One region of the Cellulosimicrobium sp. KWT-B genome, then DNA from elsewhere that is predicted to be linked to it. Evidence: predicted binding sites of a transcription regulator. Region 1 holds the regulator's gene; each other region holds the start of a gene.
What was found. The regulator Rex, encoded in region 1, represses fermentation and respiration genes when NADH is low (regulators of the CRP and FNR family bind a similar motif). The targets are predictions, from matches to a motif close to CTTGTGAANNNNTTCACAAG.
Positions count from the first base shown of each region.

Region 2: the regulator Rex is predicted to act here: its motif matches at 4,483-4,502, upstream of adhE (bifunctional acetaldehyde-CoA/alcohol dehydrogenase).
Region 3: the regulator Rex is predicted to act here: its motif matches at 5,742-5,761, upstream of mqo (malate dehydrogenase (quinone)).
Region 4: the regulator Rex is predicted to act here: its motif matches at 5,050-5,069, upstream of pflB (formate C-acetyltransferase).

Region 1 covers NZ_NEDO01000001.1:407,867-415,762, reverse strand. Annotated here, with positions in the region: gene B9L22_RS01860 (TrkH family potassium uptake protein) at 1-783, opposite strand, end outside; gene B9L22_RS01855 (acetoin utilization protein AcuC) at 983-2,209, shown strand; gene B9L22_RS01850 (30S ribosomal protein bS22) at 2,395-2,493, shown strand; gene B9L22_RS01845 (HAD family phosphatase) at 2,588-3,460, opposite strand; gene B9L22_RS01840 (glutaredoxin family protein) at 3,510-3,800, shown strand; gene B9L22_RS01835 (redox-sensing transcriptional repressor Rex) at 3,857-4,531, shown strand; gene B9L22_RS01830 (YceI family protein) at 4,652-5,203, opposite strand; gene B9L22_RS01825 (MarR family winged helix-turn-helix transcriptional regulator) at 5,366-5,893, shown strand; gene B9L22_RS01820 (histidine phosphatase family protein) at 5,965-6,636, shown strand; gene B9L22_RS01815 (TlpA disulfide reductase family protein) at 6,848-7,411, shown strand; gene B9L22_RS01810 (cytochrome c biogenesis CcdA family protein) at 7,468-7,896, shown strand, end outside.
Region 2 covers NZ_NEDO01000004.1:40,709-48,604, reverse strand. Annotated here, with positions in the region: gene B9L22_RS13075 (glycoside hydrolase family 65 protein) at 1-2,076, shown strand, start outside; gene B9L22_RS13070 (prolyl oligopeptidase family protein) at 2,170-4,383, opposite strand; gene adhE (bifunctional acetaldehyde-CoA/alcohol dehydrogenase) at 4,590-7,334, shown strand; gene B9L22_RS13060 (helix-turn-helix domain-containing protein) at 7,551-7,772, shown strand; gene B9L22_RS13055 (hypothetical protein) at 7,837-7,896, shown strand, end outside.
Region 3 covers NZ_NEDO01000005.1:142,086-149,981, reverse strand. Annotated here, with positions in the region: gene B9L22_RS16095 (MFS transporter) at 1-50, shown strand, start outside; gene B9L22_RS16090 (SCO4848 family membrane protein) at 109-327, opposite strand; gene B9L22_RS16085 (siderophore-interacting protein) at 500-1,327, shown strand; gene B9L22_RS16080 (acyl-CoA desaturase) at 1,382-2,491, opposite strand; gene B9L22_RS16075 (helix-turn-helix domain-containing protein) at 2,645-3,598, opposite strand; gene B9L22_RS16070 (hypothetical protein) at 3,689-4,111, shown strand; gene mqo (malate dehydrogenase (quinone)) at 4,207-5,727, opposite strand; gene B9L22_RS16060 (maleylpyruvate isomerase family mycothiol-dependent enzyme) at 6,021-6,947, opposite strand; gene B9L22_RS16055 (pyridoxal 5'-phosphate synthase) at 6,938-7,612, opposite strand; gene B9L22_RS16050 (TetR/AcrR family transcriptional regulator) at 7,609-7,896, opposite strand, start outside.
Region 4 covers NZ_NEDO01000003.1:66,675-74,570, forward strand. Annotated here, with positions in the region: gene B9L22_RS10160 (CoA pyrophosphatase) at 1-178, opposite strand, end outside; gene B9L22_RS10165 (GuaB1 family IMP dehydrogenase-related protein) at 175-1,626, opposite strand; gene dxs (1-deoxy-D-xylulose-5-phosphate synthase) at 1,830-3,752, shown strand; gene B9L22_RS10175 (glutamate--cysteine ligase) at 3,843-4,940, opposite strand; gene pflB (formate C-acetyltransferase) at 5,320-7,635, shown strand; gene pflA (pyruvate formate-lyase-activating protein) at 7,656-7,896, shown strand, end outside.

The sequences.
Region 1 (7,896 bases):
GACGGCCGCGAAGAGCACCGTGCCCACCACGACGAGCGCCGCGCTCGTCGTGAGCGTGAGCTTGGTGTGCAGGCTCCACTTGGAGGCGCGGCGGCGGTTGCGCATGACGTTGAGGATGACGGGGAAGCCGAGGGAGCCGATGAACACGCCGAGGATGATCGGCAGGCACAGCATCCAGTCGCCGACGTACGGGGCGAGGCCGTGCTCCGTCGGGATGAACCCCGCGTTGTTGAAGGCGGAGATGCCGTAGAAGATGCCGTGCCACGCGGCCTCGCCGAACGTCTCCTCCAGCACGATGAACCGTGGCAGCAGGAGCAGCGCGATGAGGAGCTCGAGCGACGTCGAGGTGATGATGACGACCCGCACGAGCGAGCCGACCTCGCCGAGGCGCGTCGTCTTCGTCTCCGACGCGGTGAGGAGCTTCTGCGTGAGGCCGATGCGCCGGGACACGGCCATGCCGAGGATCGACGCGAGCGTCATGACGCCGAGGCCGCCGATCTTGATGCCGAGCAGGATGACGACCTGCCCGTACCCCGACCAGTAGGTCCCCGTGGGGACCACGACGAGACCGGTGACGCACACGGCCGACGTGGCGGTGAAGAACGCGTCGACGAACGGCGCGGACCGGCCGCTCGCCGTCGCCCAGGGCGCCATGAGCAGGGCGGTGAAGACGGCGATGACGGCGGCGAACACGGTGACGGCGAGGCGGGCGGGGGACTGCCGGGCGAGGCGGTCGACGATCTCCCGCCCCCGGAACAGGCGCCCGGTCATGCTCGTCGGCATGGAGCCTCCCTCACCACTCGCGCCACTCTGCCACGGGCCCGGTGGCCCGTCATGTCGCCGCTCCGGCGCCGGGACATCATGCCCGCTCGCGGGCCCGGACGCCGCACCGGGGGCTCGCGGTGGCCCGGACCGGCGGCCCCGCGCGGTCCGGCGCGCGGTCGGTGGGGCGGGGGCGCGCCGTCGGGCGTTACCGTGAGCCATGCCCACGACCGACCCGACGTCGTCGCCCGCCCCGACCGGGGCGGCTGCGACGCCCGGAGCCTGTGTCGTGTGGAGCCCCGAGCTCCTCGGCTACGACTTCGGTCCCGGCCACCCGATGGCGCCGGCCCGGCTCGACCTGACGATGGGGCTCGTGCGCGCCCTCGGCCTGCTCGACGACGACGCGGGCTTGCGGGTCGTGCGGCCCGAGCCCGCGCCCGACGACGTGCTCGAGCTCGTGCACGAGCCCGCCTACGTCGCGGCGGTGCGCGCGGCGTCCGAGCACGGCACGCCCGACCCGGCCCGCGGCCTCGGCACCGAGGACGACCCGGTCTTCCGCGGGATGCACGAGGCCGCCGCGCGGATCGTCGCGGGCTCGTACGAGGCGGCGGGCGAGATCGCGGCGGGCCGCACCCGGCACGCGGTGAACGTCGCGGGCGGCATGCACCACGCGAAGGCGGGCGCGGCGTCGGGCTTCTGCGTCTACAACGACGCGGCCGTCGCGATCCGGCGCCTGCTCGACGACGGCGTCGAGCGCGTCGCGTACGTCGACCTCGACGCCCACCACGGCGACGGCGTCGAGGAGGCGTTCTGGGACGACCCGCGCGTCCTCACCGTCTCCGTCCACCAGAGCGGCGCGACGCTCTTCCCCGGGACGGGCCACCCGACCGACCTCGGGGGCCCCGGCGCCGAGGGCACGGCGGTCAACGTCGCGCTCCCGCGCCGCACCGACGGCGCCCGCTGGCTGCGCGCGGTCGACGCCGTCGTGCCGCCCGTGCTGCGCGCGTTCCGCCCCGAGGTGCTCGTCACCCAGCACGGGTGCGACGCGCACGGCGAGGACCCGTTGTCCGACCTCGACGTGTCCGTCGACGCGCAGCGCACGGCCACCACCTGGATGCACGGGCTCGCGCACGAGCTGACCGACGGGCGGTGGCTCGCGCTCGGCGGGGGCGGGTACGCGATCGCGCGCGTCGTGCCGCTCGTGTGGTCGGCCGTCGTGGGGGAGGTCGTGCACCGGCCCGTCACCGCGGGCGTGCCCCTGCCCGCGGAGTGGCGCGAGCGCGTCGCGGAGGTCGCCGGGTTCGACGCGCCGCTCGCGTTCGGGCCCGAGGTCGAGGTCCGGCGGTGGAGCAGCGGGTACGACCCGGACGACGACGTCGACCGCGCCGTCGCGGCCACGCGCCGGGCCGTCTTCCCGCTGCTGGGCCTCGACGCGCACTTCGACTGAGACGCCCCGCGACCGGTCGCGTACCGGGGCACGGGCGCGAGCGGGTAGGCTAGGGGGCGGATTTCTCTCGTGTTGGTCGGCTTGCGGCGCCCTCGTGGTCGCCGGGGCCCCGATCAACCGTGGACCACCCGCGGCCGGTCGACCGGTCGCCGACCGACACGCCGCTCGAGCATTGCGAGGACCGTATGGGCTCCGTCATCAAGAAGCGCCGCAAGCGCATGGCCAAGAAGAAGCACCGCAAGCTGCTTCGCAAGACGCGTCACCAGCGTCGCAACAAGAAGTGACGTCGCGCGCGTCCTGACGCGCCGACCCGTCGTCGAGCCCGGCCCCTCCCGAGGGACCGGGCTCGACGCGTCTCCGGGCGCGGCTCGGGCGGGGTCAGAGGCGGGCGATGCGCCGGTCGACGGCGCGGCGCACCGAGCGCAGGACGAGCGCCGCGGCCCAGGCGGCGCCGGCCCAGCTCGCGGTGCGGACGCTGCTGCGGGCGACGCGGCGCCGCCGCCCGCGGAACTCGCGGATGGGCCAGCCGACGTCCTGCGCGTGGCGGCGCAGCCGGGCGTCGGGGTTGATGGGGCACGGGTGCCCCACGGCCTCCATCATCGTCACGTCGTTGAGCGAGTCGCCGTACGCGTACGACGCCTCGAGGTCGATGTCCTCGCGCTCGGCGAGCGCCCGCACCCCGGCGGCCTTCGCGCGGCCGTGCATCATGTCGCCGACGAGCCGTCCCGTGTAGAAGCCGTCCTCGTGCTCGGCGACGGTGCCGAGCGCGCCCGTCGTCCCGAGCCGGCGCGCGATGAGCTCGCCGATCTCGACGGGGGTCGCGGAGACGAGCCACACCTGGTGCCCGGCCGCCAGGTGCTCGTCGAGCAGGCGGCGCGTGCCGGGATAGATGCGCAGCGACAGGACGGTGTCGTAGACCTCCTCGCCGATCGCGGTGACCTCGGCGACGGAGCGCCCGGCGATGAGCGCGAGCGCGCGCGACCGGATGCGGTCGATCTGCTGCTTGTTCTCGCCGAACACGAGGTACCGGGCCTGGTGCACGGCGAAGCGCACGATGTCGAGCGTCGAGAAGAACTCGCGCTGGTACAGGGCGCGCGCGAGGTGGAACGACGAGGCGCCGCGGATGATCGTGTTGTCGACGTCGAAGAACGCGGCGGTGCGGTGCGGCGGACCGGGGGCGCGCGCGGGCGCCTCCTCGGGGAGCGTCGGCCGGGAGGTCGGGTCGGGGCCCGGGCCGGGAGACGTCGCCATGCCTCCACTCTAGGCGGTCGGGCTGCCGGGGCCTCGTACCCTGGGAGGCGTGAGCACCTCCGACGCCCCGGCCCCCGTCCTGCTGTTCGGTCGCGCGGGCTGTCACCTGTGCGACGACGCGCGGACGGTCGTCGAGGCCGTGTGCGCGGAGGCGGGCGTCGCGTGGGCGGAGGTCGACCTGGACGCGCCGGGCACGGACCCGGCCCTGCGCGAGCAGTACGGCGAGTACGTGCCGGTCGTCACGGTCGGCGGGGTGCAGCAGGGTTTCTGGCGCGTGGACGCGCGCCGGCTGGCGCGTGCGGTGGCCCGGATTTCGGCGCCGCGCGCGGACCTGGGATGATTCCTCCCGTGGAGCGTGACCGTCGACGAGGACGGTCCCTGGACGACGGAGTGACGGTGGCTGAGCAGGTAGTCGGTGAGGTGACGGCGCCGGGGATCCCGAGCGCGACGGTGGCGCGGCTCCCGTCCTACCTGCGCGCGCTGCGGGACCTCGTGGCGCGGGGCGTCGGGACGACGTCGTCGGTCGAGCTCGCGGAGCTGTCCGGCGTGGGCCCGGCGCAGCTGCGCAAGGACCTGTCGTTCCTCGGCTCGTTCGGCACGCGCGGCGTGGGCTACGACGTCGACTCGCTGGCGCAGTACATCACCGAGGCCCTGGGCCTCGTCGACGAGCACCGCATCGCGATCGTCGGGATCGGCAACCTGGGGCACGCGCTCGCGAACTACTCGGGCTACGAGCAGCGCGGCTTCCACGTGGCGGCGCTCCTCGACGCGTCGCCGGACGTCGTCGGGACGCGGGCGGCGGGCCTCGTCGTCGAGCACGTCGACGCGCTCGAGGAGGTCGTGGAGCGCGAGAAGGTGTCGATCGTCGTCCTCGCGACGCCCGCGGCGCACGCGCAGGCGGTCGCGGACCGCGTGGTCGCGGCGGGGGTGCGCGAGATCCTCAACTTCGCGCCGCGCGCTCTCCAGGTCCCGGCGGACGTCGACGTGCGCGGCGTCGACGTCGGCAGCGAGCTGCAGATCCTCGCGTTCCACTCGCAGGCCCGCGCCCTCGCGGCGTCGCAGGAGCGCTGAGCGGCCCCGGCGCCCGGACCCGGGGACGACGAAGGGCCGCGTGCCGGTGCACGCGGCCCCTCGGGGCGGCACCCCTGCCGGAGGGTGCCGGTCTCGCCCGGGACGTGCCCGGGGCGACGGTCAGGCCTGCTTGATGGCCGAGACGTCGAGCGCGATCTTGATCTTGTCGCCGACGAGCACGCCGCCGGTCTCGAGCGCGGCGTTCCAGGTGAGGCCGAACTCCTTGCGCGAGATCTCGGTGGTCGCCTCGAAGCCGGCGCGCGGGTTGCCGAACGGGTCGGTCGCGGTGCCCGCGAACTCCGTCTCGAGCTCGACCGGCTTGGTGACGCCGTTGATCGTCAGGTCGCCGGCCACGACGTAGTCGTCGCCGTCGCCTGTGATGCGCGTCGACGTGAACGTCCACGTCGGCTTGTTCTCCGCGTCCCAGAAGTCGGCGCTGCGCAGGTGGTTGTCGCGGTTCTCGTCGCCCGTGCTCACGGACGCGGCGTCGAGCTGGGCGGTCACGGACGTCGACTCGAGGTCGTCGCCGACGGTGATCGTGCCGTCGGTGATCGCGAGGGTGCCGCGGACCTTCGAGATCCCGGCGTGGCGGACGGTGAACGACGCCTGCGAGTGCGACGCGTCGAGGGCGTAGGTACCGGCGGTGAGGCCGGCGGGCAGCGACGAGGCCATGGGTGCTCCTGCGGGTGGTCGGGGTCCTGGCGGACCAAGTGGTTGAACGTTCAACTTCGGAACGAGCGTATCAACAGCACCCCTCGGTCCGTCTATTCCCGTGGGGTGGAACAATGTTCCGACGCCCCCACGCCCCAGCCCCTCCCGCACCGCCGAGGACCCATGACCCGCAACGACGTCGACACCCCGACGGCGAGCACCGTCCGCACCCCCGCAGCCCCCGCCGCCGAGCCGCGCTGGCTGGACGCGGAGCAGCAGCGCCTGTGGCGCGCGTACCTCGACGGGACCGTGCGCTTCATCGAGGCGCTCGGCCGGGACCACGAGGAACGGTCCGAGGTGTCGCTCAACGAGTACGAGCTGCTCGTGCGCCTCTCCGAGAGCCCCGACCACACCCTGCGCATGTCGGCGCTCGCGGACGGGCTCGCCCGCTCGCGCAGCCGCGTGACGCACACCGTCGCGCGCATGGAGGCGCGCGGCCTGGTCCGGCGCTCCGCGAGCTCGGGCGACCGCCGCGGCGTGAACTGCGCGATGACGAGCGAGGGCTACCGCGTGCTCGTCGCGTCGGCGCCCGCCCACGTCGCGGCCGTGCGCCGGTACCTGGTCGACGTCCTCACGCCGGAGCAGTTCCGGGCGCTGGGCGAGGCGATGGCGGCCGTCGCGGAGGCGTGCAAGGCCGACCGCGACGCCTGACCACCCGTCGTGGCCCGTCGCGCCGGCCCGCGGTGGCGTGCGCTCGCCCCGAGTGCGGGACACTGGTGGGCATGGTCTCCACCATCGTCCACCTCCTGCGCCACGGCGAGGTCCACAACCCCGACGGCGTCCTCTACGGCCGGATCCCCGGCTACCACCTCTCCGAGCGCGGCCACGAGATGGCCCGCCGCGTCGCCGCGCACCTCGCGGGCGAGCCCGGGCCCGACGGCACGTCGCGCCCCCGCGCCGACCTCACGGTCGTCGTGGCCTCGCCGCTGCAGCGCGCGCAGGAGACCGCGACGCCCGCCGCCGAGGCGTTCGGGCTCGAGCTGGGCACGGACGAGCGGCTCATCGAGGCCGCGAACCACTTCGAGGGCAAGACCTTCGGCGTCGGGGACGGCTCGCTGCGGCACCCGCAGCACTGGCCCTACCTGTGGAACCCGTTCCGCCCCTCGTGGGGCGAGCCGTACGTGGAGCAGGTCGCGCGCATGCGGGCCGCCGTCGCCGAGGCGCGGGACAAGGCGGCCGGGCACGAGGCGCTGCTCGTCAGCCACCAGCTCCCGGTGTGGCTCACGCGCCTGAGCTTCGAGAACCGCCGGCTCTGGCACGACCCGCGCAAGCGCGAGTGCTCGCTCGCGTCGCTCACGTCGCTGCACTTCGAGGACGACCGCCTGGTCGGCCTGCACTACACCGAGCCGGTCGCGGACCTCCTCCCGGGCGCGGCGAGCGTCTCCGGGGCGTGACGTCGGTCATGTCCAGCGCTGTCGCCACGGCCGTCGCGCCCGAACTGCACGGTTCCGGCGTGGCGGAGGTCACGTCTCTCAGGTCCCGTTCAGGAAGCGCGGGCAGGGTGCGTCCCGTGATGCCGTCGTGACCGCCGACTCGCGCGCGCGTGCCGCGCGCCCCCTCTCCGTCGAGGCGCGGGCCGCTGCCCTGCCGTCGCGTCGGCGACCCGTGCGCCGCGCGCTGACGGGCGCCGTCGTGCTCGCCGCGACCCTCGGTCTCGCGGCGTGCGCGCAGGACTCCGGTGCCTCGACCGACGTCGTGGGGCAGGGCTTCGTCTCGGGTGACGGGTCGGTCCGCACGTGGGACGCCGACGAGCGCGGCGACGTCGTCGCGCTCACGGGCACGGACTACGAGGGCGAGCAGGTCGACACGAGCGCGTGGCTCGGGGACGTCGTCGTGCTCAACACCTGGTACGCGGCGTGCGCGCCGTGCCGGGCCGAGGCGCCCGACCTCGTGGCGCTCGCCGACGACGGCGTGCAGGTGCTGGGGATCAACACGACCGACGAGGCGGGCGCCGCCCAGGCGTTCCAGCGCCGGTTCGACGTCCCCTACCCGTCGATCGACGACCGTTCCGGCGAGGTCGTCGCGGCGCTCTCGGGCACCGTCCCGCTCCAGGCCGTGCCGTCCACCGTCGTGCTCGACCGCGAGGGCCGCGTCGCGGCGCGCGTCATCGGGCTCGTCGAGGGCTCGACGCTCACCGCCCTGGTCGACGACGTCCTCGCCGAGAGCTGACCGTGCCCGTCCTCACGCCCCTCGCCGCCGCGGTCCCCGCGGCGGCCGCGTCGAGCATCGGCGACACCTTCGCGACGACCGTGTGGAGCGGCTCGATGCTGCTCGCGGTGCCCGTCGCGGTCATCGCGGGCCTCGTCTCGTTCGCGTCCCCGTGCGTGCTGCCGCTGGTGCCGGGGTACGTCGGCTACGTCTCGGGCATGGCCGCGGCCACCACCGGCGACGGGGGCAAGGCGTCCGGGGGCACGACGACGGCCACCCGGGTCGCGGCACCGAGCCGAGGCCGCGTGCTCGCGGGCGTCGGGCTGTTCGTCGCCGGGTTCACGCTCGTGTTCGTGGCGCTCATGTTCGCGGCGGGCGCGATCGGCGTGCACCTGGTCCGCTGGGAGGACGTCATCACGCGCGTGCTCGGCGTGGTCGTCATCCTCATGGGCTTCGCGTTCCTCGGCGCGCTGCCCTTCCTCCAGCGCGAGCGGCGCCTGCACGTG
Region 2 (7,896 bases), on a different contig from region 1:
CTGCTGTGGCGCACGCCGTCGGGCAAGCGCGTGCAGATCCGCTCGCAGCGCATGGTGTCGTTCGTCGAGCGCCACCTCGCGGTCATGACGTTCGAGGTCACGCTCCTCGACGCGGCCGCGCCCGTCGCGATCTCGTCCCAGATCCTCAACCGCCAGGACGGCCAGGACGAGTACCACGTGCGGTCCGCGTCGCTGGGGGAGGGCTTCGACCCGCGCAAGTCGAACCAGTTCACCGGGCGGGTGCTCCAGCCGCAGACGCAGTTCGGCGACGACGAGCGCCTCGTGCTGTCCTACCGCTGCACCAACTCCGGCATGACGCTCGCCGTCGCGGCCGACGACCTGCTCGAGACCGAGAACGAGTGGGACGTGCGCACGCTCGCCGAGGACGACCTCGCGAAGCACGTGTTCCGCGTGCACGCCGAGCCCGGGCGGCCGATCCGGCTCACCAAGCTCGTCGCGTACCACACGTCGCGCGGCGTGCCGTCGCGCGAGCTCGTCGACCGCTGCCGGCGCACGCTCGACCGGGCGCGCGAGACCGGCGTCGAGGCCCAGCTCGCGCTCCAGCGCGAGTGGCTCGACGACTTCTGGGCGCGCTCGGACGTCGAGATCCCCGGCCAGCCGGGCGTCCAGCAGGCCGTGCGCTGGAACCTGTTCCAGCTCGCGCAGGCCACGGCCCGCGCCGAGGGCAACGGCGTCCCCGCGAAGGGCCTCACCGGCTCCGGGTACAGCGGGCACTACTTCTGGGACACCGAGATCTACGTCCTGCCGTTCCTCACGTACACGAGCCCGCGGTACGCGCGCAACGCGCTGCGCTTCCGCTACCAGATGCTCGACGCCGCCCGGCGCCGCGCCGCGGAGCTGTCGCAGAAGGGCGCGCTCTTCCCCTGGCGCACGATCAACGGCGAGGAGGCGTCCGCCTACTACGCGGCCGGGACGGCGCAGTACCACATCGACGCCGACGTGAGCTACGCGCTCGTGCAGTACGTGCGCGCGACGGGCGACGAGGACTTCCTGCGCCGCGAGGCCGCGGACATCCTCGTCGAGACGGCGCGCATGTGGGAGGACCTCGGCTTCTGGCGCGCCAACGGCGACGACAACTTCCACATCCACGGCGTCACCGGGCCGGACGAGTACACGACCGTCGTCAACGACAACCTCTTCACGAACGTCATGGCGCGCTTCAACCTGCGCGCCGCGGCGTACGTCGTCGAGCGCATGAAGGCCGACCACCCCGAGGACTACGCGCGTCTCGTGGACCGGCTCTCGCTCGGCGCGTACGAGGCCGCGGAGTGGGTCCGCGCGGCCGACCACATGTCGATCCCGTACGCCGAGAGCATCGGCATCCATCCGCAGGACTCGCACTTCCTCGAGCGCGAGATCTGGGACCTCGCGCACACGCCCGAGGACAAGCGGCCCCTCCTGCTGCACTACCACCCGCTCGTCATCTACCGCTACCAGGTGCTCAAGCAGGCCGACGTCGTGCTCGCGCTGTTCCTCCAGGGGCAGCACTTCAGCGCCGAGGAGAAGCTCGCCGACTTCGAGTACTACGACCCGTTGACCACGGGCGACTCGACGCTCTCGGGCGTCGTGCAGTCCATCGTCGCGGCCGAGGTGGGGTACCACGAGCTCGCGCTCGAGTACTTCGTGTCGTCGATCTTCGTCGACCTCGCGAACCTGCACGCCAACGCGTCCGACGGCGTGCACGTCGCGTCCGCGGGCGGCACGTGGTCCGCGCTCGCGTACGGGTTCGGCGGCATGCGCGACTCCGAGGGCGACCTCACGTTCGACCCGCGCCTGCCCCAGGAGTGGGAGTCGCTCACGTTCCGCGTGCAGTGGCGCGGCTCGCGGCTGCGCGTCACCGTGCTGCCCGACGCGATCGAGCTCGACGCCGAGACCGGCGACGGCGCGCAGGTCGTCGTGCGGGGCGAGCAGGTGAAGGTCGTCCCGGGCGAGGTCACGCGCGTCGCGCTCGACGGCCAGGGCCCGGTCAGGCCGGGCCGCCCGAGCCTGCGCGCCCTCTCCGGCAACCGCCGCGAGGACGGCACCCTCATCACCGCGACGGTGCCGCACTCCTGAGGCTCGCCCGCACCTCGCCGACCAGGTGGTCCTGGCGCGTCCGGTCTCGCGGACGCACCAGGACCACCTGCTCGGCCCGGCGGGAGCGCCCGGTCAGCCGAGGTGCTCGGCGAGGAAGCGGTAGTGCACCGCGGCCATGTGCGCGGCCTGGGCGTTGTTCGCGGCGCCGCCGTGGCCGCCCTCGACGTTCTCGTAGTACGTGACGTCCTTGCCCTCGCCGAGCATCTTCGCGGCGAGCTTGCGCGCGTGGCCCGGGTGGACGCGGTCGTCCTTCGTCGACGTCGTGAACAGCACGGGCGGGTAGTCGCGCTCGGGGTCGAACAGGTGGTACGGCGAGAACGTGCGGATGAACTCCCACTGCTCCGGGTCGTCCGGGTCGCCGTACTCCGCGGCCCACGACGCCCCCGCGAGGAGCTTCGTGTAGCGGCGCATGTCGAGCAGCGGCACGCCGACGATGACGGCGCCGAACAGCTCGGGGTACTGCGTGAGCATGTTGCCGGCGAGCAGGCCGCCGTTGGAGCGGCCCTCCATCCCCAGGTGCTCGGGCGTGGTGATCCCGCGGGCGACGAGGTCGCGCGCGACGGCGGCGAAGTCCTCGTAGGCGCGGTGCCGGTTCGCCTTGAGCGCGGCCTGGTGCCAGGCGGGCCCGTACTCGCCGCCGCCGCGGATGTTCGCGACGACGTAGACGCCGCCCTGCGACAGCCACGCGCGGCCGAGCGCGCCGGAGTACGCGGGCGTGAGCGAGATCTCGAAGCCGCCGTACCCGTACAGGAGCGTGGGCGCGGTGCCGGTCCCGGTGCCGCCGTCGCCCGCCCCCGCGACGAGGTCCGCGCGGCCCACGACGAAGTACGGCACGCGCGTGCCGTCGTCGGACGTGGCGAAGTGCTGCGCGACCGTCATGCCGTCGGCGTCGAAGAACGCGGGGTTGGACTTGACGACCTCGGGCGCGCCCGCGTCGCCGGGGTGCTCGCCGAGCGACAGGAGCGAGAGCGTCGTCGGCGTGAGGTAGTCGGTCGTGACGAGCCAGAGGTCGTCGGTGTCGACGGGGTCGACCGCCCCGACGGCGACCGTGCCCAGCGCGGGCAGGCCCGGGATCTCCGAGCGCACCCACGGCGCGTCCGCGGCCTCCTGCCCGACGGCGCCCCCGGCGTCCGGCGGCGTCAGCACGTGCAGCCGGTTCTTCACGTCGTCGAGCACGTTGACGACGAGGTGGTGGCGCGTCCACGTGGCGCCGGCGAGCGACGTCGTCGCCGTCGGCTCGAAGAGCACGGTGAAGCCGCGGTCGCCCGCGAGGAAGTCGTCCAACCGGGCCGCGAGGAGCGACCCGGCGCGGTACGTCGTGCCGCCGACGGTCCAGTCGTCGCGCAGCTCGACGAGCAGCCACTCGCGCCGCACGCCGACCTCTGCGGAGTCGGGCACGTCGATCTTCGTCAGGCGCTGCTCGGGCGTGCCGGTGCGCTCGGCGAGGTAGAGCTCGTCGGAGTAGAACGCCTTGGAGCGGTGCACGAAGTCGCGCTCGAACCCGGGCGTGTGCGAGCGCCAGGCGGAGATGTACATGTCCTCGTCGGTGCCCTCGTAGACGGTCACCGCGGCGTCGAGCGGGGTGCCGCGCGTCCAGCGCTTGACCACGCGCGGGTACCCGGACGGCGTGAGCGTGCCCTCGCCGAAGTCGGTGAAGACGTAGACGGTGTCGGCGTCGATCCAGCCGAGCGAGCCCTTGGCCTCGGCGCGGTGGAAGCCGCCGTCCTCCGGCGCGACGAACCGCTTCTCCACGAGGTCGAACTCGCGCGTGACGTCGGCGTCGGAGCCGCCGGGGGAGAGCTCGACGAGCGCGTGCCGCCACGGCTCGCCCGCGGCGAGCTGCTCCGGCGTCGGGCGCAGGACGCTCGCGCCGTGCCAGACCCACGACTCGCCCTCGGCCGCGGCGAGCGCGTCGAGGTCGAGGACGGTCTCCCACTCCGGGTCGTCGGTGCGGTAGGACTCGAGCGTCGTGCGCCGCCAGACGCCGCGCTCGTGCTGCGCGTCGCGCCAGAAGTTGTAGTACCGGTCGCCGATCTTCGAGACCTCGGGGATCTTAGCGTCGGAGTCGAGCACCTCGCGGATCGCGCGCTCGGTCGCGGCGAACTCGTCGGCGGTCTCGAGCGTGTCGGCGACCTCGGCGTTGCGGGCGCGGACCCAGGCCAGCGCCTCGTCGCCCTCGACGTCCTCGAGCCAGAGGTACGGGTCGTGGGGGGTGCCGTCCGGTCGGTCGGTCGCGGCGCGGCTCTCGGTCGCGGGCGAGGGGCTCGTCGTCTGCTCGGCGGTCATGGTCACCCACCCTACGGCGCGCTGGCCGCGGTGCGGAGGTCACGAGGAGGCGGGGACCTTCGGCCCGCATCGGGGCCGGACCCTTGTGGGGACGCGCGGCTTGTGAAAACCTTCACAAGTAGAGAGACCGCCGAAGGAGCCGGGGCATCCCGGCCCCGGCACACCCGCGGCCGACGCCCGGCGAGGTCGGGCACCGGAGGGGACGCATGAGCGCGAAGAGCGCCAGCACGAAGGTCGAGAACCGCACCGAGGACACCCGCACGACGCACGAGATCGACGTCCTCGTCGAGCGGGCCCGCAAGGCGCTCGACCAGTACATGAGCCTCACGCAGGAGGACGTCGACCGGATCGTCCTCAAGGCGTCCGTCGCCGGCCTGCACCAGCACGGCCACCTCGCGCAGATGGCCGTCGCCGAGACCGGGCGCGGCGTCTTCGAGGACAAGGCGACGAAGAACATCTTCGCCTGCGAGCACGTGCCCAACTCGATGGCGAACCTCAAGACGGTCGGGGTCATCGGTCGCGACGAGCTCACGGGCGTCGTCGAGATCGCCGAGCCCGTCGGCGTCGTGTGCGCCGTGACGCCGGTGACGAACCCGACGTCGACCACGATCTTCAAGTCGCTCATCGCGCTCAAGACGCGCAACCCCGTGGTGTTCGCGTTCCACCCGAGCGCGCAGCGCTCGTCGGTCGAGGCGGCCCGCATCGTGCGCGACGCCGCGGTCGCGGCCGGCGCGCCCGACGACTGCATCCAGTGGGTCGAGCACCCGTCGATCGAGGCGACCAGCACGCTCATGCACCACCCGGGCGTCGCGCTCATCCTCGCGACGGGCGGCAACGGCATGGTCCGCGCGGCCTACTCGGCAGGCAAGCCCGCCCTCGGCGTCGGCGCGGGGAACGTCCCGGCCTACGTCGAGAAGACCGCCGACCTCGGCCGCGCGATCAACGACGTGGTCATGTCGAAGGCGTTCGACAACGGCATGGTGTGCGCCTCGGAGCAGGCGCTCATCCTCGACGACGTGATCTACGACGACGCGATGCGCGAGCTCGCCCGCCTGCACGCCTACCGGGTGACGCCCGCCGAGAAGGCGATGCTCGAGCGCCTGATCTTCGGGGTCGAGGCGAACGGCACGAACTGCGCCGGGGCGAAGCTCAACCCGAAGGTCGTGGGCAAGTCGCCGGTGTGGATCGCGCGCGAGGCGGGGTTCGAGGTCCCCGACGACACGTCGATCATCCTCGCCGAGATCGACGACGTCGGCCCCGACGAGCCCCTGAGCCGCGAGAAGCTCACGCCCGTCCTGGCCGTCCTGCGGGCGCGCGACACCGAGCACGGCGTCCGCCTCGCGGAGCGCATGGTCGAGCTCGACGGCCTGGGCCACTCGGCCGCGATCCACACGTCCGACGAGGCGCTCGTCGAGCGCTACGGGTCGCGCGTGAAGGCCGTGCGCGTGCTGTGGAACAGCCCGACGTCGCTCGGCGGCATCGGCGACATCTACAACGCGCTGCTCCCGTCGCTCACGCTCGGCTGCGGCAGCTACGGCGCGAACTCGGTGTCGAACAACGTGTCGGCGGTCAACCTCATCAACGTCAAGCGGATCGGGCGGCGCAACAACAACATGCAGTGGTTCAAGGTGCCCGCCAAGACGTACTTCGAGCCGAACTCGATCCAGTACCTCGCCCAGATGCGCGACGTGCACCGCGTCACGATCGTCACCGACAAGGTCATGAGCCGCATCGGCGTCGTCGACCGCGTGCTCGACGTCCTCGCCCGCCGCGAGGAGAAGGTCGCGATCCAGATCATCGACGCGGTCGAGCCCGAGCCGAGCGTCGGCACCGTGAACCGCGGCGCCGAGTCGATGCGCGACTTCGAGCCCGACACGATCATCGCGATCGGCGGCGGGTCGCCGATGGACGCCGCCAAGGTCATGTGGCTGCGGTACGAGCACCCGGAGATCGAGTTCTCCGACATGCGGGAGAAGTTCTTCGACGTGCGCAAGCGCGCCTACAAGTTCCCCGAGCTCGGGGGCAGGGCGAAGCTCGTGTGCATCCCGACGTCGTCGGGCACCGGCGCGGAGGTGACGCCGTTCGCGGTCATCACCGACCCGGAGACGGGCTTCAAGTACCCGCTCGCGGACTACGCGCTCACCCCGACCGTCGCCATCGTCGACCCCGTGCTCACGGACACCATGCCGGCGAAGCTCGCGGCCGACTCGGGCTTCGACGCCCTCACGCACGCGACCGAGGCGTTCGTCTCCGTCTACGCGAACGACTTCACCGACGGGCTGTGCCTGCAGGCGATCAAGATGGTCTTCGAGCACATCGAGGACTCGGTCACGCAGGGCGCGGCGGCCCCGAAGGCCCGCGAGAAGATGCACAACGCGGCGACCATCGCGGGCATGGCGTTCGGCTCGGCGATGCTCGGCATCGTGCACGCCATGGCGCACACCGTGGGCTCGACCTTCCACCTCGTGCACGGGCGCACCAACGCGGTGCTCCTGCCGCACGTGATCCGCTACAACGGCCAGGTGCCCACGAAGCTCACGAGCTGGCCCAAGTACGAGCGCTACGTGGCCCCGGAGCGGTTCCAGGAGATCGCGAAGCACCTCGGGCTGCCGGCCTCCACCCCGGAGGAGGGCGTCGAGTCGTACGCGAGGGCGGTCGAGGAGCTGCGCGCCAAGGTGGGCATCGAGGCGACGTTCGCCGCGCAGGGCGTCGACGAGCGGGCGTTCATGAGCCGCCTGGACGACCTCGCGCTCCGGTCGTTCGAGGACCAGTGCGCCCCGGCGAACCCGCGGATGCCGGTCCTGGAGGACATGCGCGACATCCTCGTCGCGGCCTACCGCGGCAGCAGCCGCGAGGTCGTGCGGGCAGAGCGTCTCGCGGCCCACGAGGGCGCGAGCACCGAGGACGGGCAGGCGGCGACCCCGCCTGCCGGGAGCGTGGTGGCCGGCTGACCCTTCCCGGCCCCACGAAACCCGGAGCCCGACGGCGCGAGTCCCCTTCCGCCGTCGGGCTCCGTCGTGTGACGGGAGGGCCCGCAGTGTGCTATCTATGAGTAGCACGCGTCGCGCGGGCGCCCCTCGCGGAGCGGGGGGAGGGGGTCGTTCGAGAACGGGGTGATACCGATAAGTCTGTAGACCGAGGAGTAGCGCTGGGTGACGGTTGCACGCGTGCAAGGAGATCTGCAGCGCGCGCTGGGTGAGAACCTGCGGACCCTCCGGGTCGGCCGCGGGATGAGCCAGGAGGACTTCGCCGAGTTCCTCGGCGTCCACCGGACCTACATGGGCGGGGTCGAGCGCGGGGAGCGCAACCTGACCCTCCGCTCGGTCGAGAAGCTCGCCGAGCGGCTCGACGTCGACCCCGTCTCGCTCCTCCGTCCACCGCCTTCGTAACGGCGCGGTCCGGCGTGTCGGACGCCCCCGGCATCATGGTCCCGTCGCCGGGGAGGTGATCGGCATGACCGACGTGCTCGACAGCACGACAGGGGGATCAGCAGTGTGGGCTTCGCCGCTCGGG
Region 3 (7,896 bases), on a different contig from region 1:
GGTGGGTGCCGCGGCACTCACCGCTCGCGAACCTCGTCCGACGTCGCTAGTCCGGGCCGCGCTCGGGCGCGGGGTGGGGCGTCGGGCCGGGCCGCGCGACGGCCCGGCTCAGACGAGCGTGAGGACGCCCAGCACCCCGACGGCGAGGGCGAGCACGAGCGAGACGGCGATGAGCACGACGTGCACGGTGAGGAAGCGCGTCGCGCGGCCGTCGGCGTCGCGCGAGCGGGGGTCCTTGGCGATGCGCTGGAGGAAGCGCGGCCAGATGAGCAGGTTCCAGGCGGCCGTGACGAGCAGGACCACGGACCAGACGACGGGGATCTCCACGTCCCGAGCATGCCAGGAGGCGTCGGGTGCCTCGGGCGGGGCGACCGCGGGCAGGGTGTGGGATCCAGCACATCGACGCAGGCGTGAGGTGAGGCTAACCTCTCTCGTGGTCGACGCGCTCGCGGGGCCGCCGTTCCGCCCGGGGAGCCGGGCGTCGCACGAGGAGCCGCCGGTGTCCGTCAAGACCGTCAAGCCCCAGGACGCGCACGTCGTCACGCTGAGCGTCGTCGGGCGCGAGCGGGTCAGCCCGAACGTCGTGCGGGTCACGCTCGGGGGAGACGAGCTGGACCTCTTCACCCCGCTGGGGTTCGACCAGTGGTTCCGGCTCTTCCTCCCGCGCGAGGACCAGGACGCGCTGCGGCTGCCGACCCGCGCGTCGGGCCTCTGGTACGTCCAGTACCTCGCCACGCCCAAGGCGCGCCGGCCGTGGGTGCGGAACTACACCGTGCGGGCCGTGCGCCCGGACCTGCGCGAGCTGGACGTGGACTTCGTCGTGCACGGCGACGCGGGGCCCGCGTCCTCGTTCGCGCTGTCCGCCGAGCCGGGGGACCGCGTGGGCCTGCTCGACCAGGGGATCGGCTACCACCCGCGCGTCCCGCACGACTGGACGCTCCTCGTCGCCGACGAGACCGGGCTGCCCGCGGTCGCGGGGATCTGCGAGTCCCTGCCCGACGACGCGCGCGGCCTCGCGGTGGTCGAGGTCCCCGAGGCGTCGGACGCCCAGGAGTTCCGCGTGCCGGCGGGCGTCGAGCTGCGCTGGCTGGCGCGCGACGGCGCGCGGCCCGCGGGCGGCGGCGACCACGACCTGCTGCCGGGCCGCCTCGCGCTCGACGCCGTACGGTCGGCCGACCTGCCCGCCGGCCCCGTCTACGCGTACGCGGTCGGGGAGTCGGCGCTCGCGACGGGCGTGCGCCGCCACCTGGTCAACGACCGGGGTGTGCCGAAGGCGCACGTCGACTTCGTCGGGTACTGGCGCCACGGGCACGCGGCGTCCGCCTGACGTGCCCCGCGCGCGCCGTCGGGCGCGGGGCGTCGTGCAGCAGGGGCGGGTCGGTCAGACCCGGCGGAGCTGGCGGAACATCGGGCAGTCGAACGGGTCGCGCGCCGAGAGCCCCACGCGGTTGAGGTACCGGACGACGATCGCGTAGGACTGCACGAGGCTCGTCTCCGTGTACGGCAGTCCGAGGTGCGCGCAGTGCTCGCGCACGATCTCGCGGGCCCGCGCGAGGTGCGGGCGCGGCATGCTCGGGAACAGGTGGTGCTCGATCTGGAAGTTGAGCCCGCCCATGAGGATGTTCATCCACCAGCCGCCGCGGATGTTCCGCGAGGTGAGGACCTGCTTGGACAGGAAGTCGATCTTGCTGTCGGCGGGGATGATCGCCATGCCCTTGTGGTTGGGGGCGAACGACGCCCCCATGTAGACGCCGAAGACGGCGAGCTGGACGCCCAGGAAGGCGGCCGCGAGGCCGAGCGGCAGGAACCAGACGACCGCGCCGACGTAGAGCGACAGGCGCAGCGTGATGGTGACGATCTCGATGACGCGTGTGCGGACGTCGCCACGCGCGCGGCCGCCGGCGAGGAGCGAGCGGAACGCCTGCACGTGCAGGTTCACGCCCTCGAGCGTGAGGAGCGGGAAGAACAGCCAGCCCTGGTAGCGGTTGATGACGGCCCGGAAGCCCTTCGCGACCTCCGCGTCCTCCTCGAGGAACACGACGACGTCGGGCGCGATGTCCGGGTCCTTGCCGCGGCGGTTCGGGTTCGCGTGGTGGCGCGTGTGCTTGTTCATCCACCACGAGTGGCTGATGCCGACGACGCCGTTGGCCAGCACCTTCCCGAGGCGGTCGTTCGCCGGGCCGGACGCGAACACCTGCCGGTGCGAGGCCTCGTGCGCGACGAACGCGAACTGGGTGAGAATCAGGCCGAGCGCCCCGGCGATGAGGAGCTGGAACCACGAGTCGCCCAGGAGCACGAACCCGGCGACCGCGCCGCCGAGCGCGAGCGTGAGGACCCCGAGGGTCCACAGGTAGTAGGCGTGCGTGCGGTGGAGCAGGCCCGCGTCGCGCACCGTGCGCGACAGTGCGCTGTAGGTGCTGGTGACGGCGCCGGGCTCGTCGGTCCGAGGGCGGGTGGCCCGGAAGCCCGGGCGCACTGCGGCAGAGGTCATGTGTCCTCGCAGGGGTGTCGGTGTCGACTTCCCAGCCGCGGAGGTGAGCAGGTGCTCGTCGTGCAGATGGCCCCACCCTACGGGACCGTAGGTTGCGCGCGCGAGGGGGCCGGGTGAAGGAGTCGCGAAGGAGCGACACCTCGCCCGCAGGGCTCAGGCGGCGAACCGGAAGGTCTGGCGGTACTCCGTCGGCGTGATCCCGACCGCCCGCCGGAAGTGGTGCCGCAGGAGCGCGGCCGACCCGAAACCGCTGCGGCGCGCGACCTCCTCCAGGTCCAGCGAGGACTCCTCGAGCAGCGCCTGCGCGTGCGCGACGCGTTGCGACGTCAGCCACGCGAGCGGGGTCGTGCCGGTCTGCGCGACGAACGCGCGCGCGAACGTGCGCTCGGACGTGTGGGCCCGGCGGGCGAGGTCGCGCACGGTGAGCGGCTCGTCGAGGTGGTCGGTCATCCACTCCAGCAGCTCCCCGAACGAGTCCTCCTCGCACTCGGGCACCGGGCGCTCGATGAACTGGCGCTGCCCGCCGTCGCGCTGGGGCGGCACGACCATGCGCCGGGCGATCGTGTTCGCCACCCGCGCCCCGAGCTCGCGGCGCACGAGGTGCAGGCACGCGTCGATGCCCGCCGCCGTGCCGGCGCTCGTGATGAGGTTGCCGTCGTCGACGAAGAGCACGTCGGGGTCGATGTCGAGGCTCGGGTAGCGACGGCGCAGCTCGTCGGCGTGCATCCAGTGCGTCGTCACCCGCCGTCCCTCGATGACGCCCGCGGCCGCGAGCACGAACACGCCCGAGCACACGCTGAGCAGCAGGGCGCCGCGGTCGGACGCGCGGCGGACGGCGTCGAGCACCTCGGGCGGGTAGTCGGTCCCGATGCGGATCGCCGGCACGACGACCAGGTCCGCGTCGTCCGTCGCGGAGAGGTCGTGGTCGGGCACGACGTGCGCGCCCACCGACGTCCGGACGGCACGGCCCGCGACCGGGCCGCACACGCGGAAGTCGAACGACGGGACGCCGTCGTCGCTGCGGTCGAGGCCGAACACCTCGCACACGACGCCGAACTCGAACGGGGCCAGGCCGTCGCACACGACGGCCGCGACGGATCGCACCATGCTCGGCACGCTACGCCGCTGGCAGGATCTTGTCGAGAGGTGTCAGTGCTGCCACTCGTGGCCCGGGTCGTGCGCCGGGAGGGTGGAGCCATGGACATCTTCTGGGGTGTGGTGGTTCTTCTCCTCGTCGTCGGCCCGACGGTCGCGGCCCTCGCGGTCCGCCGTGAGGACCCGGCCCGTCCGTGGTTCCCCGCCGGGTCCGACGGCGCATGGCCCGACGGCGCCGCGTGGGACGCGCGCGGGGACCGGTCGGTGCACGGCGGGCGCTGGGACCGCGACGCGCAGCGCCTGGACGCCGACCTGCGCGCCGCGGCGTCGCGACCGGTCGAGCCGGCCGCCGTCGTCGACCCGCACGAGGTCGCGGCCGAGCTCGTGCTGCGGCGCGTCGTGCCGAACCCGGCCGTGCGCGACGGCGTGCGCGCCGCTCCTGCCGTGCCGGGCGGGCGCCCCGGGGCGAACGCGCCCGTCGCGCCGCGGCGACCGGGGACCCGGGGCACGCCGCTCGCGCGCTGAGCCTCCGCGCGCTGAGCTGCCGCGTCCTCGGACGCACGAACGGCCCGGACCTCGTGGAGGTCCGGGCCGTTCGCGGGGGAGCGGTGTCGCTCGGGTCAGGCGCGCGAGCCGACCGCGTCGACGTCCGCGTCGCCCGTGAGCTGGTCGAGGCCCTCGAGCTCGTGCGCCTCCCACGGCGCGTGGCCGAGGCTCGGGATCATCGTCGCGAGCTCCGGGCGCCACTTGGTGAAGCGGGCGGGGAAGCAGCGCTCGAGCAGGTCGATCATCGCCGGGACGGCCGTCGAGGCGCCCGGCGAGGCGCCGAGCAGGCCGGCGATCGAGCCGTCGGACGCCGCGATGACCTCGGTGCCGAACTCGAGGACGCCCTTGCCGTCCTTGTCCTTCTTGATCACCTGGACGCGCTGGCCCGCGGTGATGGTCTCCCAGTGCTTGGGGTGCGCGGTGGGCATGAAGCCCTGGAGCGCGGTGAACTTGGTCTCCGGGCTCGCGAGGAGCTGGCCGACCAGGTACTGGGTGAGGTCGAGGTTCTTCAGGCCCGCGCCCACCATCGAGCCGAGGTTGTGCAGGCGCAGCGACGTGAACAGCCCGAGGTACTTGCCCTTCTTGAGGTACTTGGGGCTGAAGCCGGCGTACGGGCCGAACATCAGGTACGTCTTGCCGTCGACGACGCGCGTGTCCAGGTGCGGGACCGACATGGGCGGCGAGCCGACGTCGGCCTTGCCGTAGACCTTCGCCTGGTGCTGGGCGACGAGCTCCGGGTCGTCCGTGCGGAGGAACTCGCCGCTGATCGGGAAGCCGCCGTAGCCCTTCGCCTCCGGGATGCCGGCCGCCTGGAGCAGCGGCAGCGCGCCGCCGCCGGCGCCGACGAACACGAACCGGGCCTCGACGGTCGAGCGGCGCTTCGGGGCGTTCCACGAGCGGTCCTTGACCGTCAGGCGCCAGCGGCCGTCCTTCGTCTTCTTGAGGTTCTTCACCTCGTGCTCGAGGTAGAGCTGCGTGCCCTCCGAGACGAGGTAGTCGACGAGCTGCTCGGTGAGGGCGCCGAAGTCGACGTCCGTCCCGCTCGTCGCGCGCGTCGCCGCGACCGACTCGTCGCCGTCGCGCTCGGCGACCAGGAGCGGGGCCCACTCGGCGATGACCGCCGGGTCGTCCGTGAACTCGAGCTCGCTGAACAGCGGGTGGCGGCGCAGCGTCTCGAAGCGGCGACGCAGGTAGTCGACGTTCTCCGCGCCGCGCACGAAGGTCATGTGGGGGGTGCGGGAGATGAAGCTCGCGGGCTGCGGCAGCGCGCCCGTCGTGAGCAGGTGGTGCCAGAACTCGCGCGACACCTCGAACTGCTCGTTGATCTTCACCGCCTTGGTGATGTCGATCGAGCCGTCCGGCTTCTCCGGCGTGTAGTTCAGCTCGCACAGGGCGGCGTGACCCGTCCCGGCGTTGTTCCACGGGTTCGACGACTCCTGCGCCACGGCGTCCAGGCGCTCGTAGATGCGCACCGTCCAGGTGGGCTCCAAGACCTTCAGGAGTGCCCCGAGCGTGGCGCTCATGATGCCACCGCCGATGAGGGCTACGTCGATCTGGTCTGCGCTGCTTGCGGGGTTGCTCGCTCGACTCGACACATGTCGATCCTACGCTTGTGAAAGAGTGCACTAACTGTGCGGTGCGTCACGGGCGTGCGTCACACTTTCGCGGGACCTCGGTCCCGAGCCGGGCAGGTCGGACGTCGCGTACCGCGCGATCCGTCCGCGTTCGCCCGGGTCGCACCACGATCTCGCGAGGGAGAACACGGGTCCCGAGCCGTCCTCCCGCGAGGTAGAGCCGTGGTCTCGCGAGGTAGAGCCGTGGTCCGCGTGCACGAGCCGACCACGCCTCTACCTGGCGGACCTGGGCTCTACCTGGGCCGACCGGGGCTCTACCTCGCGGGGGTGGGGTTCTCCTGCGGCGGGGAGTACGGGGACGGCCAGGGGCCGATCTCGGGGAGGCTCACGGGTTCGCCCGCGAGGCGGGCGGTGGGCTCGGCGCCGGGGGCGCGGCCCGCGAGCCAGGCGGCGACGTCGGTGAGGCGACCGTGGACGACGACGGCGCCCCGGCCGGGCGCGGACGCGGCTGCGGCCGCGGCCCCGGGCGTGGGCTCGGCTTCGGGCGCGGGCTCAGGTCCGGCAGCCACGCGGAGGCCGCCCGGTCCGACGCGGAGAGCGCCCGGTCCGACGCGGAGAGCGCCCGGTCCGACGTGGACGCCGGCGGGGCCCACGACGAGGTCTCCTGGTGCCCCGTCGAGCTCGACCACGACGTCGTCCGCGAGCCTGACCCCGAGGAAGTCGAGGAGGTGCAGCCCGAGCGCGGGAGCCCAGGAGTCGAGGCCGACGCCCGCGTCGAGGTCGACCGCGTGGATCCGCACCTCGCGCCACCAGGCCACGAGCGCGTCCGCGACCGTGCCGTCGCGGTACGTCACCGGCGCGGACCACCCGGCGGACCCGGCGGCGGGCCACGCGGCGTCGAGGCGGTCGGCCAGCGCGTCGAGCGCCGCGACGTGCTGCGCGACCGAGCGCAGCGCGCCCGTCCGGATGCCGTCCTCGCGCCCGGCCGCGCCGCCGTCGTACACCTCGACGAGCTCGCCGCGCGCGGCGAACTCGGCCTGGCGCGCCATGGCCTCGCCGATGGCGGTGACGTGCGCGAGCACGTGGCTGCGCGACCACCCGGGCAGGGCCGACGGCGCGCCGAGCCCGGCGGCGTCGAGCCCGCGCGCCGCGTCGGTCACCGCGTCGAGGGCGGCGCGCGCGTCGCGCCGGACCTCCTCGACGTCGGGCGGGGTGAGGGCGGGGGCGTCGGTCAGGGCCACAGCAGCTCCTTCGTCCAGGTGGTCGGCGCGCCGGACGCCGCGGTGTAGCGCAGGCGGGTCTGGCCCGCGCCCGACGACGCCCAGAACTCCACGCTCGTCGGCTCGAGCGCGTACGCGGTCCAGGCGTCGAGGACGAGCCCGGGCTCCGCCCGCACGCGGTCGAGGGCGGCGTCCCACGCCTCCCGGTAGGCGGCGCGGGACGCGAGCGGGGCGCTCTGCGACCCGGCGAGGGCGGTCGCGCGGGAGAAGTCGGACCGGTCCAGGAAGTCGGCGGCGGACGTCTCGGCGTCCAGTGGCACGACGGGTCCCCGCACGCGGACCTGCCGACCGTGCTCGCGCCAGAAGAACGTCAGGGCGGCGTTCGGGTTCTGCGCGAGCGCGACGCCCTTGGGGGAGTCGGCGCGCGTCGCGAAGACCCACCCGTCGCCGTCGACGTCCTTGAGGATGAGGGTCCGGGCGTCCACGCGGCCGCTCGCGTCGGCGGTCGAGAGGGTGGCGGCGTGCGGGGCGGGCAGCCCGGCGTCGATCGCGTCGTCGAGCCAGCGGACGAAGAGCGTGCCCGGGTCGTCGGGTGCGGCGTCCACGTCGAGACCGGGGAGGTCGGGGCCGAAGACGGGCAGGGCGCGCAGGCGCTCGCGCAGGGACGGGCGGTCGGCGTCGGTCATGCGTCCTCCGAGGTGGTCGGGAGCGGGTCGAGCAGGGCGACGAAGCCCCGCGCGGCGGCGGACATCGCGTCCGGGTCGTCGAGGGCGCGCGCGAGGACGTACCCGCCCTGCACGACGGCGACGGCGGCGTGCGCGCGGTCGCGCGCCGCGTCGTCGGGCAGCCCGCCCTCGACGAGGACGGCGGCGGCCAGGTCGACGAGCCCGCGGAAGTAGGCGCGCACCTCCGCGGCGAGCGCGGCGTCGTCCATGACGGCCTGGTCGCTCACGAGGCGCCCGACCTTGCA
Region 4 (7,896 bases), on a different contig from region 1:
GCTCCGCGGGCACCCCGTCGAGGACGCCGAAGAGCAGCAGCACGGCGGCGTCGCGCGCGTCCGGGCGCAGCGTGCCGACGGCGTGGCGCCACGGCTCGGGCCAGGCGCCGCCGTCCCGGGCGAGCGTCGCGAGCTGGGCGCGCGCCGACGCGCGCGCAGCCTCGGGCGGGGTCGTCACCAGCTCACCGGGAGCGGGCGGCCCTCCTCGTAGCCCGCGGCCGACTGCACGCCCACGACGGCGCGGTCCGCGAACTCGGCGAGGCTCGACGCCCCGGCGTAGGTCGCGGAGCTGCGCAGCCCGGACGTGATCTGGTCGAGCAGGTCCTCGACGCCGGGCCGCTGCGGGTCGAGGAACATGCGGCTCGAGCTGATGCCCTCCTCGTACAGCGCCTTGCGCGCGCGGTCGAACGGCGATCCCCCCGCGGTGCGGGCGGCGACGGCGCGCGCCGACGCCATGCCGAAGCTCTCCTTGTAGAGGCGGCCCGTGCCGTCGTCGTGCAGGTCGCCCGGGGACTCGTAGGTGCCCGCGAACCACGAGCCGATCATCACCTGCGAGGCGCCCGCGGCGAGCGCGAGGGCGACGTCGCGCGGGTGGCGCACGCCGCCGTCGGCCCAGACGTGCTTGCCGAGCTCGCGCGCCGCGGCGGCGCACTCCAGCACCGCGGAGAACTGCGGGCGGCCGACGGCCGTCATCATGCGCGTGGTGCACATGGCGCCCGGCCCCACGCCCACCTTGACGATGTCCGCGCCCGCGGCGACGAGGTCGCGCACGCCGTCGGCCGTGACGACGTTGCCCGCCACGACGGGGACGTCCGGGCCCACCGAGCGCACCGCGTCGAGCGCCTGGAGCATCTTGGCCTGGTGGCCGTGCGCCGTGTCCACGACGAGCACGTCCACCCCGGCCGCGAGGAGCTCCTTCGCCTTCGCCGCGACGTCGCCGTTGATCCCGACGGCGGCGCCGACGCGCAGGCGCCCGGCGTCGTCCAGCGCGGGCGCGTAGACCGACGAGCGCAGCGCGCCCTTGCGCGTGAGGACGCCGACGAGCGCACCGTCGCGCGTCACGGGCGCGACCTTGAGGCGAGCGGTGTGGAGCTGCTCGTAGGCCGCCTCGAGCCCGGCACGACCGCCGTCGAGCACGGAGGCGTCGAGGACGAGGGGGTGGTCGGTCATCACCTGGTGGACCTGGGTGAAGCGGTCGACGTCGGCGCAGTCGGCCTCCGTGACCACGCCGACCGGTCGCCCGCCGTCCACGACGACCGCGGCGCCGTGCGCGCGCTTGCCGATGAGCGTGAGGGCGGTGTGGACGGTGTCGTGCGGGCCGACGACGACGGGCGTCTCGATGACGGGGTCCTTGGACTTCACGTCCGCGACGACGTCCGCCACGACGTCGGTCGGCACGTCCTGCGGGATGATCGCGATGCCGCCGCGCCGCGACACGGTCTCCGCCATGCGGCGCCCCGCGACGGCCGTCATGTTGGCGACGACGACGGGGATCGTCGTGCCCGTGCCGTCGGCGGAGGAGAGGTCGACGTCGAAGCGCGACGCGACCTCGGAGCGCGACGGGACGAGGAACACGTCGCCGTAGGTGAGGTCGGTCGCGGGGGACTGTCCGGGCAGGAAGCGCATGGCTCCATCCTACGAGGTCACACCCCGCCGTTGTCCGCAGTGCGGAAGGAGAATTCCACGAACGCCGCGTCCGTGCGTCCGCGGCGCGAGTGTGCGTCAATGACGTGAAGGTCCCGTCGCCCGGCGCACCGCGGCGCAGGTCATCGGCCCGGACGGCCTAGAGTTGTCGGGCTGGTCGCACGGGAACGGAACGGAGCATCTGCATGAGCCTGCTTGGCACGATCACCTCGCCCGAGGACGTGCAACGGCTGACCCCGGGGCAGGCGCGCGAGCTCGCCGCGGAGATCCGGGCGTTCCTCGTCGACTCCGTCTCCCGCACGGGCGGCCACCTCGGCCCGAACCTCGGGGTCGTGGAGCTGACCATCGCGATGCACCGCGTGTTCTCCTCGCCCACGGACACCTTCGTGTTCGACACGGGCCACCAGTCCTACGTGCACAAGCTCCTCACGGGGCGCCAGGACTTCTCCGCGCTGCGCAAGCAGGGCGGGCTGTCCGGGTACCCGTCGCGCGCCGAGTCCGAGCACGACGTCGTCGAGAACTCGCACGCGTCCACCGCGCTCTCGTGGGGCGACGGCATCGCGAAGGCGAACGTCGTGCGCGGCCTCACCGACCGGCACGTCGTCGCGGTCATCGGCGACGGCGCGCTCACCGGCGGCATGGCCTGGGAGGCGCTCAACAACATCGCGGAGAGCCAGGACCGGCGGCTCGTGGTCGTCGTCAACGACAACGGGCGCTCGTACTCGCCCACGATCGGCGGCCTCGCGCACCACCTGTCGACGCTGCGCACCACGCACGGCTACGAGAGCTTCCTGCAGTGGGGCAAGCGCACCCTCAACCGGTCCGGCGCGCCCGGGCGGTTCGCGTACGAGTGGCTGCACGGCCTGAAGAAGGGCCTCAAGGACGTCGTCGCGCCCCAGGGCATGTTCGAGGACCTCGGCATCAAGTACGTCGGGCCGGTCGACGGCCACGATGTCGAGGCCATGGAGCACGCGCTGCGCCGCGCGAAGGCGTACGGCGCGCCCGTGATCGTGCACGCGCTCACCGAGAAGGGCCGCGGCTACACGCCCGCCGAGCAGGACGTCGCCGACCGCTTCCACGCCGTGGGCAAGATCCACCCGGAGACCGGGCTCCCGGTCGCGCCCTCGCGCTTCGGCTGGACGAGCGTCTTCGCCGACGAGATCGTCCAGATCGGGCGCCGGCGGTCCGACGTCGTCGCGATCACCGCGGCGATGCTCGAGCCCGTCGGTCTCAAGCCGTTCTCGCAGGCGTTCCCCGAGCGCACGTTCGACGTCGGGATCGCGGAGCAGCACGCCGCGACGTCGGCGGCCGGCATGGCGTTCGCCGGGCTGCACCCGGTGGTCGCGGTGTACGCGACGTTCCTCAACCGCGCGTTCGACCAGGTGCTCATGGACGTCGCGCTGCACAAGGCCGGCGTGACGTTCGTGCTCGACCGCGCGGGCATCACGGGCGACGACGGCGCGAGCCACAACGGCATGTGGGACATGGCGATGCTGCGCATCGTGCCGGGCCTGCGCCTGGCCGCGCCACGCGACGAGGAGACCCTGCGGACCGCGCTGCGCGAGGCCGTGGACGTCGACGACGCCCCGACGGTCGTGCGGTACCCGAAGGGCGCGCTCTCGGACGCGCTGCCCGCCGTCGAGTCCGTCGACGGCGTGGACCTGCTCGCGGTGCCTGCGGACGCGGGCGACGAGGCCGCCCCCGCCACGGCGGCGCCGGGTGGTCCGCGCCGCGTCCTGCTCGTCGGCCTGGGCTCGATGGCCCGCGTCGCGCTCGACGCCGGGGAGTCGCTCACCGCGCACGGCGTCGACGTCACGGTCGTGTCGCCCACGTGGGTGCTCCCGCTGCCGAGCGCGCTCGTCAAGCTCGCCGGGGAGCACGACCTCGTGGTGACGGTGGAGGACGGCGTCGTGGACGGCGGGGTCGGCGCGCTGCTGGCCCAGCGGGCGCTGGAGTCGGGCGTGCGCACGCCCGTGCACCCGATCGGTCTCCCGGCGCAGTTCCTCGACCACGCCACGCGCGACCAGGTCGTGTCCGCGTACCGCCTCACCGGGGCGGACGTCGCGCGCGACGTGCTGGACGCGCTCGCGGCGCTCGCACGCGGCTGACGACCCGTGCCGCGCACCCGGCTCCCGGGTGCGCAGCCCCGGATGTGCGGACGGCCCGCGGCGCAGGTGCGCCGCGGGCCGTCGCGTCGGTCAGGAGTGGGTGACCTCGACCGCGTGCTCGACGACGGCACGCAGGTCGCCGCCGGACGCCGCGTGCCACGCGCGCTGCCGGGCGGCACCGTTGCCCCCGGACCACAGCCGCCCGAGCAGCTCGGTCACCGCGTCCAGGTCTCCGGCGTCGACGAGCGCGTCGCGCACGTGCGCGACGAGCTGGCCGACGACGTCGTGCGCGGGGGCCGGGCGCCAGGTGAGGGGCGAGACGAGGTCCTCCTCGAGGCCCGAGCGGCCGGCGCGCCAGGACGCGGTGCGCAGGATCTCGGGTCGCAGCTCGGGCGCGGGCGCGCCGTCGGCGGACTCGCGGGCCGCCGTCTCGACGAGACCGCGGGCGAGCGCCGCGAGCAGCGTCGCGGTGTCCGGGTCGAGGCACACGTCCGCGACGCGGATCTCGACCGTGGGGTAGCGCGACGACAGGCGGGCGTCGAAGTAGACCATGTTCTCGTCGAGGATCGTCCCGGTCGCGACGAGGCCGTCGACCGCCGCGCGGTACGCCTCGGGCGAGCCGAACGCGCGCGTCGGGCCCGAGGTGGGCCAGCGCGACCAGACCTGCGAACGGAAGCTCGCGTACCCGCTGTCCTGGCCCTGCCAGAAGGGCGAGTTCGTGCTCAGCGCGAGGAGCGTCGCGAGCCACGGCCCGATGCGGTCGAGCACCGCGACGCCCTCGGTGTCGTCCGCGACGGCGACGTGCACGTGGCAGCCGCTCGTCAGCTGCTCGCGCGCGGTGAGGCCGAACGCGGCGCGCGCCTCGAGGTAGCGCAGGCGCGACACGGTCGTGCCCTCGAACGGCAGGGGAGACGTCGAGAGCGCGGCGACCCGGGCCCCGACGCGGTCCGCGGCCTCCTGGGCGCGACGTCGGCCCTCGCGGATCTCGGTCGCGAGCTCGTCGATCTCGCGGCGCGGGTGCGTCGCCGTCTCGAGCTGCTCCTCCATGAACTCCGACTCCAGCGAGCCGGTGCCCCCGCCCTTGTCGTCCGTGCCGGAGGCCTCGAGGGCCTCGGCCGCGCGGGCGACGGGCTGCCCGTCGTCGCCGACGAGCAGGAACTCTTCCTCGACCCCTACGGTGCGTTTCACCCGGGCAGTCTCACACGGATGCGCGCGGCACGTCCGGCGAGCGTGTGACGGGCGCCCGTGTCGTGCGTCACGACGGCGGCGCGGGGTCCCCGACGGGAGGGCCCGAAGGCTTGTGAAGGTCATCACAAGACCTCCTCGACCGGGGTGCCGAGGGGACGAGGAGCCGCGGAATCCTGCCGTTCCTGCCGGGTCCCGCCCGCCTCGGGACCTAGGTCCCCGGGCGGTCCCGAACGCCTCCGCCGCGGGCTCCGGGAACCTAGCCTGGAGGTGGCGAAGGAGCCCGTCGGAACCTCGGCCGAGGGCCCCCACCCGGGACCTCGCGAGGCCGGCGGGTCCGGCCGGCGCGCGGACCCGCGCGTCAGGCACGAGGGAGGTCCAGATGACCAGCGTTTCCGAGGCAACCGGCACGACGAGCGGCGGCCGCGCGACGGGGGCAGGCGCCGTCGACCCGCAGCGCGACACCGCGCACGTCCCTGCGTGGGAGGGCTTCACCGACGGCCCGTGGCGCGACACGGTCGACGTGCGCGACTTCATCCAGCGCAACTACCGCCCGTACACGGGCGACGCGTCGTTCCTCGCCGGCCCCACGGAGCGCACGACGGGCATCTGGAGCACGCTGTCCGCCATGTTCCCGGAGGAGCGGGAGATGGGGATCTACGACGTGGACACCCACACGCCCGCCGGCATCACGGCGCACGCGCCGGGCTACATCGACAAGGCGCACGAGGTGATCGTCGGTCTGCAGACCGACGCCCCGCTCAAGCGCGCGATCATGCCGAACGGCGGCTGGCGCATGGTCGAGGGCGCGCTGGAGACGTACGGCTACGAGGTCGACGAGACCCTGCGGAAGGTCTTCACCGAGTACCGCAAGACGCACAACCAGGGCGTGTTCGACGTCTACCCGCCGAACGTGCGCGCGGCCCGCAGCTCGCACATCATCACCGGCCTGCCCGACGCCTACGGCCGCGGCCGGATCATCGGCGACTACCGCCGCGTCGCGCTCTACGGCGTCGACGCGCTGATCGCCGCGAAGAAGCTCGACAAGCTCGGGCTCGACACGCAGCCCTTCAGCGAGAAGGTCGTGCGCGAGCGCGAGGAGCACGCGGAGCAGATCCGCGCACTGGGCGAGCTCAAGGAGATGGCGGCCTCGTACGGCTACGACATCTCCGGCCCGGCGACGACGGCCCGCGAGGCCGTGCAGTGGCTCTACTTCGCCTACCTCGCCGCCGTGAAGGAGCAGAACGGCGCCGCCATGTCGCTCGGCCGCACGTCGACGTTCCTCGACGTGTTCATCGACCGCGACCTCGAGGCCGGCCGCATCACGGAGCCCGAGGCGCAGGAGATCATCGACGACTTCGTCATCAAGCTGCGCATCGTGCGGTTCCTGCGCACGCCCGAGTACGACGCCCTGTTCTCCGGCGACCCGACGTGGGTCACCGAGACGATCGGCGGCATGGGCGAGGACGGGCGCCCGCTCGTCACGAAGAACTCGTTCCGGTTCCTCCAGACGCTCTACAACCTCGGGCCGGCCCCCGAGCCGAACATGACGGTCTTCTGGAGCCCGGACCTGCCGCAGGGCTTCAAGGACTACTGCGCGCAGGTCTCGATCGACACCTCGGCCGTGCAGTACGAGTCGGACGAGCTCATCCGCCAGCACTGGGGCGACGACGCGGCGATCGCGTGCTGCGTGTCCCCGATGCGGGTCGGCAAGCAGATGCAGTTCTTCGGCGCTCGCGTGAACCTCGCCAAGACGCTGCTCTACGCGATCAACGGCGGCCGCGACGAGATCTCCGGCAAGCAGGTCTCGCCCGTGGCGGCGCCCGTCGAGGGCGACGTGCTCGACTTCGACGACGTCATGGCGAAGTTCGACGCGACGATGGACTGGCTGGCGGCGACGTACGTCGAGGCGCTCAACTGCATCCACTGGTCGCACGACAAGTACGCGTACGAGCGCATCGAGATGGCGCTGCACGACAAGGACGTGCTGCGGACCATGGCGTGCGGCATCGCGGGCCTGTCCGTCGCGGCGGACTCGCTGTCGGCGATCAAGCACGCGAAGGTCTCCGTCGTCCGCGACGAGCGCGGCCTCGTCGTCGACTACGTCACCGAGGGCGAGTACCCGACGTTCGGCAACGACGACGACCGGGCCGACGCGATCGCCGTCGACCTCGTCGAGCGGTTCATGGCGAAGGTCCGCACGCACCCGACGTACCGTGACGCGGTGCCCACGCAGTCGGTCCTGACGATCACGTCGAACGTCGTGTACGGGAAGGCGACGGGCAACACGCCCGACGGCCGCCGCGCCGGCGAGCCGTTCGCCCCGGGTGCCAACCCGATGAACGGGCGCGACACGCACGGCATGCTCGCCTCGGCGCTGTCGGTGGCCAAGCTGCCGTACGACGAGGCGCAGGACGGCATCTCGCTGACCAACACGGTCGTGCCGAGCGGCCTCGGGCGCACCAAGGAGGAGCAGGTCACCAACCTCGCCGGCCTCCTGGACGCCTACATCGGCTCCGAGGGGTACCACATGAACGTCAACGTGCTGAACCGCGAGACGCTCCTGGACGCCATGGACCACCCGGAGAACTACCCGCAGCTGACGATCCGCGTGTCCGGGTACGCGGTGAACTTCGTCCGCCTCACGCGCGAGCAGCAGCTGGACGTGCTCTCGCGCACCTTCCACGGCGCGCTCTGACGAGCGCTGAGGAGCCAGCCATGACCGTCACCCTTCCCGGCCCCGCCGTCCGCCCGTCGCGCGGGTGCGGCGTCGCCGGGGGCACCCTGCCCGACGACGCCACGCGCCTCGAGGTCCCGGGCGTCCCGACCTCCGCGGCCGAGCCCGCGGCGTCGGGCACGCCCGTGGGCCACGCGCGCCGGGCCGGCGCGGGCCTGGACGGGCTGACGGTCGCGGACGTGGACCGGGCCGACAAGCTCGCGGCGATGCGCGCGGGCGAGC